DNA from 2 places in the Phormidesmis sp. 146-33 genome. Region 1 is predicted to be linked to the other one. Evidence: riboswitches for the same ligand, from Rfam matches in the RefSeq annotation. Region 1 holds a riboswitch; the other holds the start of a gene.
What was found. A riboswitch is a leader RNA that binds a small molecule or an ion and turns the genes downstream of it on or off. The one in region 1 is predicted to bind cyclic di-AMP.
Positions count from the first base shown of each region.

Region 1 (5,077 bases):
CTCGCCCCCATTGGGAGCCTTATAAGACTTGTGCAGGTTCTCGATTTCTAAAAATCCGGTTGGATGAGCGTTGGTGTCAGGCATGTCGATCGTCGGTATCGATTGACTCATGATAAATCTCCTGGGTGAGAACTTTGTAATTAGCGAATCGGTTCCCGGCTCAATGAAGGTCAGTTCAAAGGTCAGTTCTATGGGTCAGTTCTATAGAATTCTTGCGCTTCGTTGTTTGAGGCTTCTGCCCCCTAAATCCCCCACGAGTGAGGGACTTTGAATTAGATACTCTTGTCTTTAAGTCCCCCAGAATCGGGAGTTGGGGGCAAAAGCGTTGAAGAACAAAGCGAAAAACTCCATCCAATTCACGCTAGATAAATCTTGGTAGGAGCATTGGCTCGAATCTCAAAACTCTCCAAATAGCGAACCGGATCACTCGGATCAAACGCTTTCTTGTCGATAAAGACTTCCGCAGGTTCAATCTTGTAATCATCACTCGGACAAGCAATTCCCAGGTCAGCCGCGACTTCTCGATAGATTTCAGTCTTCCAGGACTTTTCGGCAACTTCGTGAGCATTGGCAGGAATTTCCTTAATTTGTCCCCAGCGGGCGGCTTGCGTCATTAGCCAAATGCTGTGAGATCGCCACATAAACGTCGAGTGAGCATTCGGCACTTGCGGCACATTTGAGGGAAGGTCGAAGAAAACAGTCGTGTCGTCTGCCTTCACGGTGCGATCTTTGCCATCGAATCCGCCATAGTTATATTCACCCACGATCGCAGGTCGAGTCAGGTTGAGTTTTGCCCCGGTGAACGATCGCGCAGAAATGATTTTGGCGACCTCTTCTCGATTGTTGGGATCGCCACAGTAGCGACAGGCTTCGATCATGGCTTTGAGCAGCGATCGATAGGTTTTGGGATTCTCATCAATAAAAGACTGCGTGACACAGAGAAGGCGATCGGGGTGTCCGTGCCAGATTTCTTTACCCTGAGCAAACGTGAAGCCGATTCCTTCATTGCCTGAAATGGCGCGTGTGTTCCAGGGTTCGGCCACCATATAAGCCTGCATTGCCCCGATGCGAACATTCACCACCATCTGAGGCGGAGGCACAATCATGACGCGAAACTCCTGAATCGGATTGACTCCCGCCGCCGCCGACAAATAGCGCACAAAGTATTCATAAATTGCAGAACTGAGAACCACCGCCCAGACTCGTTTTTCAGACGGCAAGTTGTCAAAATAGCGCCGAAAATCTCGTCCAAAGGCCTCCAAGTCGCCATTGTATTCAAACCAGGGACGCAGGCCAGACTCCCACATCGCTCGATTCATGGTCATTGCGTTGCCGTGTCGATGAATCGTCATTGCGGCACAAAGTGGGGCATGTCGGGCCCCTTCTGCTCCCATTCGAGCATTGACTACGGCACCAGACACCACAGGCGATGCATCCAATCGTCCAAAGATAATGCCGTCGCGAGAAGTGGCCCAACTGGCTTCTCGGCTGAGTTTGACGTTAAGACCGTACTTATGAAAAAAGCCTTTCTCCCAGGCGATCGCAAACGGCGCACAGTCATTGACGGGGACGTATCCGATCGTTAGATTTGGCTTCTCCAAACTTTCGGGCTTGATGATCTGGTCGATCGCTAAAGCCGCTTGAGAAAGAGACTGAGGGGCACGATTGGCATCGATCGCACAAGACGATAACACGAGTCCGGTTGCCGTTCCGCTCATTTGTTGCATAAACTTCCGTCGTGTCCAAAAATCTTGAGTCATAGCGGAGAAGGGAGGAGGAATGAGGGAGAAAAGAAGGGATGAGGGATGTTTGGTTTAACGGGAGTTCGATTAAGTTTTTTCGCTTCGGTGTTCTGCGCTTCTGCCCCCCAACCCCCCATTCTGGGGGACTTTAAGACAAGAGTTCTAATTCAAAGTCCCTGACGGGTGGAGGATTTGGGGGCTTCTCTCATAACCGCAGTGAAGAGATTGAATTAGTGAAAAGATTGAATTCACCTGGGTTTAGCGGAGAACTTAAAGCTTTTTCAGGTCGATCGCCGCTGACGAGTTACAAACGCTTCGAGTTGGGTGATGGCAAAGTCTAGGAGCAATCCTGTTAGACCAATTACTAGAACGGCTAAAAACACTGAACTTAAGTTGAGGCGGCTCCATTCATCCCAGACAAAAAAGCCAATTCCTATGCCACCTGTCAACATCTCGACTGCTACAATGACCAGCCACGCCACACCCAAACTAATTCGTAAACCACTAAAAATGTACGGCAACGCAGCAGGCAAAATAATCCTGGTGATTCGTCTCCAGCGCGGCATTTCTAACACTTTTGCTACGTCTAAATAATCTTGTGGAACGCTAGAAACACCAAGCGCGGTATTGATAATCGTTGCCCAAAGTGACGTGATAAAGATTACAAAAATTGCAGAGGGATCAGCCAAATTGAAAATTGCTAACGCAATCGGGAGCCACGCCAATGGAGACACCGGCTTAAAGATCTGAATCACTGGATTCAACGCCAACATCGCTCGTCTAGACATGCCAATCAGAAAGCCGATCGGAATCGCTACGAACGCCCCCAAACCAAAGCCAATCAACACCCGCCGCAAACTCGCCAACAGGAGCCAGCCAATTCCGAGATCCCCTGGCCCACGCCGATAAAAGGGATGCAAAATGAAATCTAAGTTTGCCATTAACGCTTCTGGCGGAGTCGGCATCACGTCGTGTTTGAGCAAGGCGATCGCCCACCACAGCACAATCACACCCAAAAACCCGATCGCAGGCAACCACACCGCTTCTTGAGCGATCGCGGGACGCACTTTTCGCCAAGTAGCCTGACTCGCAACGGCTACGATCACAGCCAAGTTTAGCTGAAGGATCATCGTCAACACCTCAAGCTCAAAGACTCAAACTAAATGTTCGACCTAAATTAGAGACACTGATGAGCCTAAAGCAAAATGCTGAAACTCTACAGTCCTCTCTCAACCGCCGACGGAGTTAGCTGACGGGCGAGGGCTGAGAGATGCCCTTCTCTGGTATTGGTCGCCGACTCAAGTTTGAATCGTTTGCGATCGACCTTTCACAGAAGATAAGCCCCGATGTTTTGGTTCCTCCGCTCCAGTAAGTTACTTGCTAGAAACTCACCAGATTAAGCTGACCGATTTGACTTTTAAAGACTCTACCATTCTCCGCCAAATGTATCAATCCATCTTTTGTCGTAGGGTGCATGGACAAAGCTGGAGGATAGTGAATATCAGAATTACTTTGGTTTATACAGCAGATTTCTAGTTAGTGAAGCACACTTAAATTGGCAAGAAACCTGACCAGGAGTTTCAATCACTTATTTTTGTACTTCATCTATTTGCAAAGTGCTGTAAAGGTGACACGATGAATAAAACAGTTGAAACTCAAATTATTGAGGCCGAAGAACGGCTTAGACTGGCAATGTTGGCTTCTGATGTCAGCGTCTTGGATGAACTACTCGCCCCTGAACTCGTCGCCACCAGTCATCTCGGAGAAATCATTAGCAAACAAGACGATCTCGCTGCACACAAATCTGGCTTGATTAAGATCTACGAGCTAACCCCTTCCGAACGGCAGATTCGACTGTATGGAGAGGTCGCGATCGTCTTCGTCAGAATGCAAATAGTTGGCACCTACAATAGCAATCCCGCGAACGGTGACTTTCGTTTTACCCGCGTCTGGGCCGTCTCCCCCAAAGGAACCTGGCAAATCGTCGCCGCTCACATTGGAATGGTTGCCCAATAAAGTACTTCACGGCGATCGACTGCAAGCTCGATTTGATTGTCACACAATTCAATAGGATCGGCTGCAAACTTGATTTGATCGTGATTTTCGAGAATTGTGGTCACTGTGAGGAGGCTTGCGGGCAGGAAAGGAAGAACGATCGATCGCACTTCCAGGCAATCAGCTTAGGTTAGCGCTCGCATCTCACTCGCTTTTTCCTTGGCTGCAATCGCGCTTCACAGTCTTTCGTTAAGCGATCGCATTGATGTTGTTAAAATTGAGGATATTGTCAATGAGGCTGAGAGTATGGAAGTCCAAATGCTTGCCGATATTCTTGCGTCAGATAGTCAGTGGCTTGCTACGCATTATGACGAGCTAATTGCAAAATACCCTGGTAGAGTGGTTGCGATTGAAGGTGGGCAGATTGTAGGCGTTGCGGATACTAGAGAAGAGGTTTGCCGTCCTTTTGTTGAGGCAGGGGTGGAAGTTTTGCCCTTAGTCATTGATGTTCCTCACCCAGAGACATCGTATGATTTGTTGATTTAGAAGGTGTACCTTGTGGCTCCGATTCGGTTTCCCTATCTTCAAAAGCGAGGAAATCTTGAACCGATTATTCCAATGGGTGTGAAGTTGGGAGATCGTTGGGAATGGATTGAGGTTTATGTCGATTCGGGTGCGGCTTACAGTCCTAATTGACCATATGCTGGTTTGCGAATAGCGATCGCTCGACTGTACAGTTTGGTTGATCTGGAACGTTTGCCCAGATATGACTTGCTGCTTTAGCAAAATGTGTAAGGTGAAATCGGGTGAGGATTGAGAGACAACCTGAAGGTTCATAACACCGCTCTCACAATAATGGTCTAATTTCAACGTGCTAGAAACGGCTACGATCTCGCTATCTGGAAATGGTTGAGCGCTGGCATCAATTTGGATCAGCGATCGCAACAACATGAGGCGAGTGAACATCGATCACCCAGTTCTCATCGATTACTTCTAGGCTGTCGTCTAGAACTAGAAGTAACTCGCCCACAGGTAAGCCTGTAGGAACGAGGAGTAAATATCTAAGTTGAAGCCAATGCGCGGTTTCTGTTTGATTTGGAGTTACGCCTAGAGAACTGCTAATCAGTTGAGGAGTAGGCAGTTGTTTAAATCGAATCGTTTCGTAAGGTCGATCGTTTTCGTCCCAATAGCCGTGAATTTCAGCTTGGCAATCTTGTAGATGTTGGTGTGCGATTTGATTTGGATCGATTTGTGCTAGAGCTTGAGTGAAGTTTTGCCAAACTGGATGAGTTTTGAGTGTTGTATTCACAGAGCTTATTCAATGAGTGGTCATTTTGCCT
Region 1 covers NZ_JBJPHU010000057.1:2,709-7,785, reverse strand. Annotated here, with positions in the region: gene ACJ2PR_RS20945 (ABC transporter ATP-binding protein) at 1-111, opposite strand, end outside; gene ACJ2PR_RS20940 (ABC transporter substrate-binding protein) at 357-1,760, opposite strand; gene ntrB (nitrate ABC transporter permease) at 2,024-2,872, opposite strand; cyclic di-AMP (ydaO/yuaA leader) riboswitch at 2,962-3,155, opposite strand; gene ACJ2PR_RS20930 (nuclear transport factor 2 family protein) at 3,378-3,758, shown strand; gene ACJ2PR_RS20925 (DUF5678 domain-containing protein) at 3,957-4,283, shown strand; gene ACJ2PR_RS20920 (hypothetical protein) at 4,296-4,433, shown strand; gene ACJ2PR_RS20915 (hypothetical protein) at 4,660-5,046, opposite strand; gene ACJ2PR_RS20910 (hypothetical protein) at 5,056-5,077, opposite strand, start outside.

Region 2 (5,077 bases), on a different contig from region 1:
CGGGCACCACGTCGTCGTTCACGATGCGGCTCAAGACATCACTACGCCAGGAAACACCTGCATGATTTCGATTCCCTCAGTCTGGGATGCAAATCTGGCACCCCCTGGACACCACGCCCTCCACGCCTACACGCTAGAACCGTTTGAGGGATGGCACCGAGACGACACCTATGAAGAGAGGAAAAGATCGCGATCGCACTCCCTGTTTCGTGCGTTAGAACGGATTATTCCTGACCTGCGATCGCGCATTGTCCTGGAGCTAATCGGCACTCCCCTCACTCACGCCCATTACTTGCGCCGTCATCAGGGGACGTATGGAGCCGCGATCGCCGTTGGTCAAGGCAGGTTTCCCAGTTGCCATACGCCCATTTCTGGACTTTACCGCGTCGGAGACAGCACGCTTCCCGGAATTGGAGTGCCCGCTGTCGCCGCCTCTGGAATTCTCTGCGCCAATACGATCGTCGAGCCTCACCAAACAGCAGACCTCTTGAAAAAGGTTTGAGTTCTGAGTTTTAGATTTGCCGCCCTCACCTTCTGTCTGCTATGTCCTTACTTCCCGCTGGTTTGCTCCAATTTAGAGGAGAATTTGCTGCGCTGACGGCCGCTTTGATTTGGGCGATCGCTTCCATCATCTATACAGGTGTCGGACGGCAGGTGTCGCCCTTGATTTTAAATCTCACTAAAGGGTGGATTGCGATCGTCTTCCTGCTGATTACGCTGGTTTTACAAGGACAACCCATTCCCGATATCAGCCCCACAAGCTGGATTTTGCTCCTCCTCAGCGGCATTTTGGGCATCGCCTTTGGAGACACCGCTTACTTCAACACCCTCAACTGCATCGGAGCCAGACGAACGCTGGTCTTGGAAACCCTCTCCCCCTCTTTGTCAGCCCTATTAGCCCTGATATTTCTGCAAGAAAGTCTGCCGCTCTCAGCCTGGTTAGGAATCGGACTGACCCTCACCGGAGTGATATGGGTCGTCCTCGAACGGGTTCCCCCATCTGAAGCTGAAACTCACTTTCGTCCCCTACGAGGTCTAATCTTTGGCGTTTTGGCAGCCCTGGGACAATCTGGAGGAGCCGTCTTATCACGGGCCGCCCTGTCAGGAACTAATGTAGACCCTCTCTGGAGTACCCTGATCCGATTATTGGGATGCACGATTGTCCTGCTTCTCTGGGTCGTTTTGCAGGGGCAGTCTCGTAGTCTAATCAAACCACTCCAGTCTCATCGATTGCTCAAGGTAGTAGTCGGAACCGCCTTTGTCAGCACCTACCTGGGTATCTGGCTTCAGCAGACCGCTTTAAAGTATGCCGCTACTGGGGTTGCTCAGGCGCTCACCAATACAAGTCCTTTATTTATTTTGCCGATTGCCGTTTACATGGGTGAAAGAGTTAGTTTGAGAGCAGTTTTGGGGGTGGCGATCGCGTTGACTGGAGTTTACCTGCTGTTTAGAGCCTAAAAGTTAGTTCAAAAAGTGAGCATTTCATGACTAATAACCTATGACCGATTGCCTAGATGCATCAGTATCGCCGCAAACGATCCCTCATAAGTAAGAGACATGGCACCGTGTTTTTTTGCTACAACCAAAGGGAGATCATGGAGTCAGTAGCATTCACTCAAGGCACAATAGACTCCTAAAACCGTAAACTTTGAGTGACATCACTTCTAGGAAAAGAGAATTTTTGGTTGGCTCAGATCAGTCCAGCAAGGAGCAAATTCAAGTAAACTTTCTACTAAACGTATCAGGTAGCGACTCATACGAAACCCTTGTCCGTAGATTTGAGGTAGTTTATTTTTTAATACCTCTCATCTTGAAAACAGCTTACGTATTCACGCTCATGGAATCAGCAGAGCTTCCCTGTATTTGTATAGAAGGCGCTTCGGATACCATTTCTCGTCCATTAACAAGCGATTGAAGCCCTATCAGTTCCTAAAACATCATTCATGAGGGTTATCCACAATGCAGACACTGTTGTTCTTCCTGGGTGTTTTTTACCTTGGTATGATGCCCATTTTGTTTATCGGCTGGCTGGGTTTTTTCCGACAAGACGCTGATATGTCAAAAGAAGAAAAACAGATGTCTTTAATTGTGTTGACGATCGCGACGCTACTTTGGCCGATCGTTTTACCCTTTGCTTATTTAGAGCTGCTTGGCAAATTCAAAAGAGCTACTAGAACCAATCGTCTATACAAAAATTTGTTAGAAACAAACGTCGAAACAAACGTCACAAATTCTCAACTTTGTTAATTAAGAGATTCTCTAGCCAGAAAGCAGTCTCCCAAGAATCTCCACTACCCCAGAGGCTGCTCAAAACATCTGATTAAACTTCCTTTTAAGCTGAGTCTTTAGACAGATATTAATCTAAAATCTTTATGAAATAGTTGTATTTGTAGTCTAGATAACAGACACTAACAAAACATATCTTTTCATAGGACAGGCAGACCTGTAATTTGCGCTGTTATACTGTTAGAGTTTGCGGTTAAATAAACTCAAGCAGAAACGATTTTTGTCTTAAAAGTAGCAGCCTTTTACCATAAAGCTGCACTAGATTGATCAATGAAGGATTCCATAACTCTAAGTTGGATTCTCCTTCATGTGCCGTCAAACCATTATTTGAGTGGGTAGCCTAATCTAAATTTTGGCTCAGTAAATGTTCTGAGTTGCGAATTTGAAGCGGAGGAACCAACCTTTTGGGGCGAATCTTACCCAGATTAAGAGAGACACCTTCCAGTCTTAGCCCGTCAGCTAACTCCGTCGGCAATGGGAGGAGCGCCCAAGACTTGCTACTGTCAGCAACTGTCATTGAGGTCTCCTGGTATCTCAAGCTCGGATTTGTTCTGAGTGTTGAGTTTAGCCCTGACCCACCTCTCGCCTATCCTAATCCTGAGAGGTTTTACTGTGAATATTTTGTCCATGTTGGTGCGGCTTCAAAGCACGCTGGGTCGTTCTGATCTAGTGAATCAAATGGTGCTTTTGCCCAAAGCGCATTCTCTGACCCCAAATTCTAAGCAAGAAATCAATTTGGCGGTTGGCTATTCGGGTTCTCCTTGTAGTCAAACGGCTCTAGACTTGACGCTGTGGATTGCCCATCAGACCCGGCTCGCCACTGGCAAACAAGTCACTGTACAGGTTGTGTATGTCGTCGAAAACAAAACGACTAAGATCCCGGTCTATTGCCCTACAGAAAGCATTCGAGAGGTTGAAAATCGGGTAGATCTGAGAGAGCGCCCATATCCTCGCAAAGCCGATCGTCAGGGTCATCAGACAGCAGTAGTCGAGCTACCCGAACTCAGTGATTTCATCCAACCAATCGGGATGTCGGACGTATTTGAGCAAGCCGATCGCATTCTCTGGCAAGCGCGCTGTCTAGCGGATGAGTGGCGAGGGTCACTAAAGACGCATCTGCGATTTGGCACCGTAGCCGAAGAGTTAAGGTCTGTGGTTCAGGAAGAGTCCGCTTCACTCTTGATTTTGGGTTGTGAAACGACTGCTCATTCGCTGGTACAGCAGTTAGGTCAGGACTTTCCCTGCCCCATTTTGGGCATTCCTTCAGCGTTGGACAACGATTGAGAAAAGGCTATTCGTCCAATCTTGAACTCTGCAACGTATGAGAGGGTGGAGATAAGAGAATCATTGGGGAGTTATTTTCCCGTCTGATTCTCTCATTTCTGCCCTAACTGTTTTGAAGCTAGTTGTTTTGAATCTGATTCTGAATTTTATAAGGAGCCTCTCGATTGAGTCGATCGATCTCCTGAGTGGCGGCGATCTTCTGCTGACAGGCTTGAGCGATCGCTTCCATAACTCGGCTAGACACCTCAGTCGGAGACTCGTTAGCTTGTGCTGTAATTTTCACATCTGCCTGAGCGTATAGGGATTGACGCTGGGCTGTCAGCGTGTTGAGTCTCGCTTTGAGCGTTTCTGAAGACTGTAGCAGGGGACGGCTGCGATCGTGCTGCAAGCGATTGTAAAGCTCATCCAGGGGCAAGTCTAGCCAAACGATGACTCCATGCCGCAGATATCCCCAGTTTTCGGGTTTGAGGACAATACCGCCGCCCGTCGCGATCGCAAGTCGAGTGTAAGGAGCTAATTCTGCCAAAACGTTAGTTTCTAGCTGTCGAAACGCTGCTTCACCCGACTCTGCAAAGATTTGAGAAATTGACTGCCCGCTGGCCTGCTCAATGACGGCATCAACATCAAAAAATTGGTAATCAAGTTGGTCTGCCAGCAAGCGTCCGATCGTGGTTTTGCCAACCCCCATCATGCCGATGAGATAGAGATTTACGCCTTTTAACAAAAGAGTTGTCCGTTGATTGAATAAGGGTTCTACACCAGCCTAGCGTTTTTGGAGGATTGAGCGATCGCTGCTTTTGACCAGACGAATTTCGATAGAAGACTTGCTGCATAAATGAATGGGAGCCACTGCGATCAACATGGTTGTCACCCCCGTTTTGACTGACCTGCTCTACACGCAGCATCTTGCTTACAAAGCGGACACTTATCACAACACGATCGAGAGCCTGGAGAGAATGTGGCTGCGATCGAAGTCCCGGTAGATAGTTAGTTTAGCGAACTCAAAAGATTTAGCTAACTGTCAAAAATACGGTCAAGAACACAGTGGAAGAATTAGCATTTCTCAAGCGATAGAAGCAATTCTTTCATCCCTCATCGTCCTCATTTTGGTCGAGATTGCGGTTTGGCGGAATGATCACCCGGTAGTCAGCATCCACCACAGAGTCAGGCGCAGCAGGGCGAGTCGCTTTAGGGTCGCGGTAGCTGTAAGAGTAGGATGAGCGAGTCTCAGAGTCAGGGGACGGAGAAGCGGAGGTGCGTTTGCGGTCTTTTGGTTCGTCTTCCCAGCTTGAATTGTCGTCAAACCAATCTGAAGCGTCTTCCTCCCAGTCTGATGATTTGTTGGCAGCTTGGGGCGTGGGTTCTGAAGCAGGGGACTGCGTGTAGGAATAAGCTCTAGCGGAAGACTGATCAAACGATCGCGCCTTTTTTCGTCCTTTGCGTTGAGCGGTGAAGCCTGTCAGCCGAAACAAAATCGAAATGACAAGGGTGGTGACAATGCCTGCCG
Region 2 covers NZ_JBJPHU010000011.1:49,328-54,404, forward strand. Annotated here, with positions in the region: gene ACJ2PR_RS06900 (phytoene desaturase family protein) at 1-502, shown strand, start outside; gene ACJ2PR_RS06905 (DMT family transporter) at 544-1,458, shown strand; gene ACJ2PR_RS06910 (hypothetical protein) at 1,960-2,247, shown strand; cyclic di-AMP (ydaO/yuaA leader) riboswitch at 2,644-2,772, shown strand; gene ACJ2PR_RS06915 (universal stress protein) at 2,899-3,570, shown strand; gene ACJ2PR_RS06920 (shikimate kinase) at 3,689-4,294, opposite strand; gene ACJ2PR_RS06925 (hypothetical protein) at 4,410-4,553, shown strand; gene ACJ2PR_RS06930 (hypothetical protein) at 4,656-5,077, opposite strand, start outside.
Region 2: it holds a riboswitch for cyclic di-AMP, as region 1 does, so the genes downstream of both, ACJ2PR_RS06915 (universal stress protein) here and ntrB (nitrate ABC transporter permease) in region 1, are expected to answer to the same signal.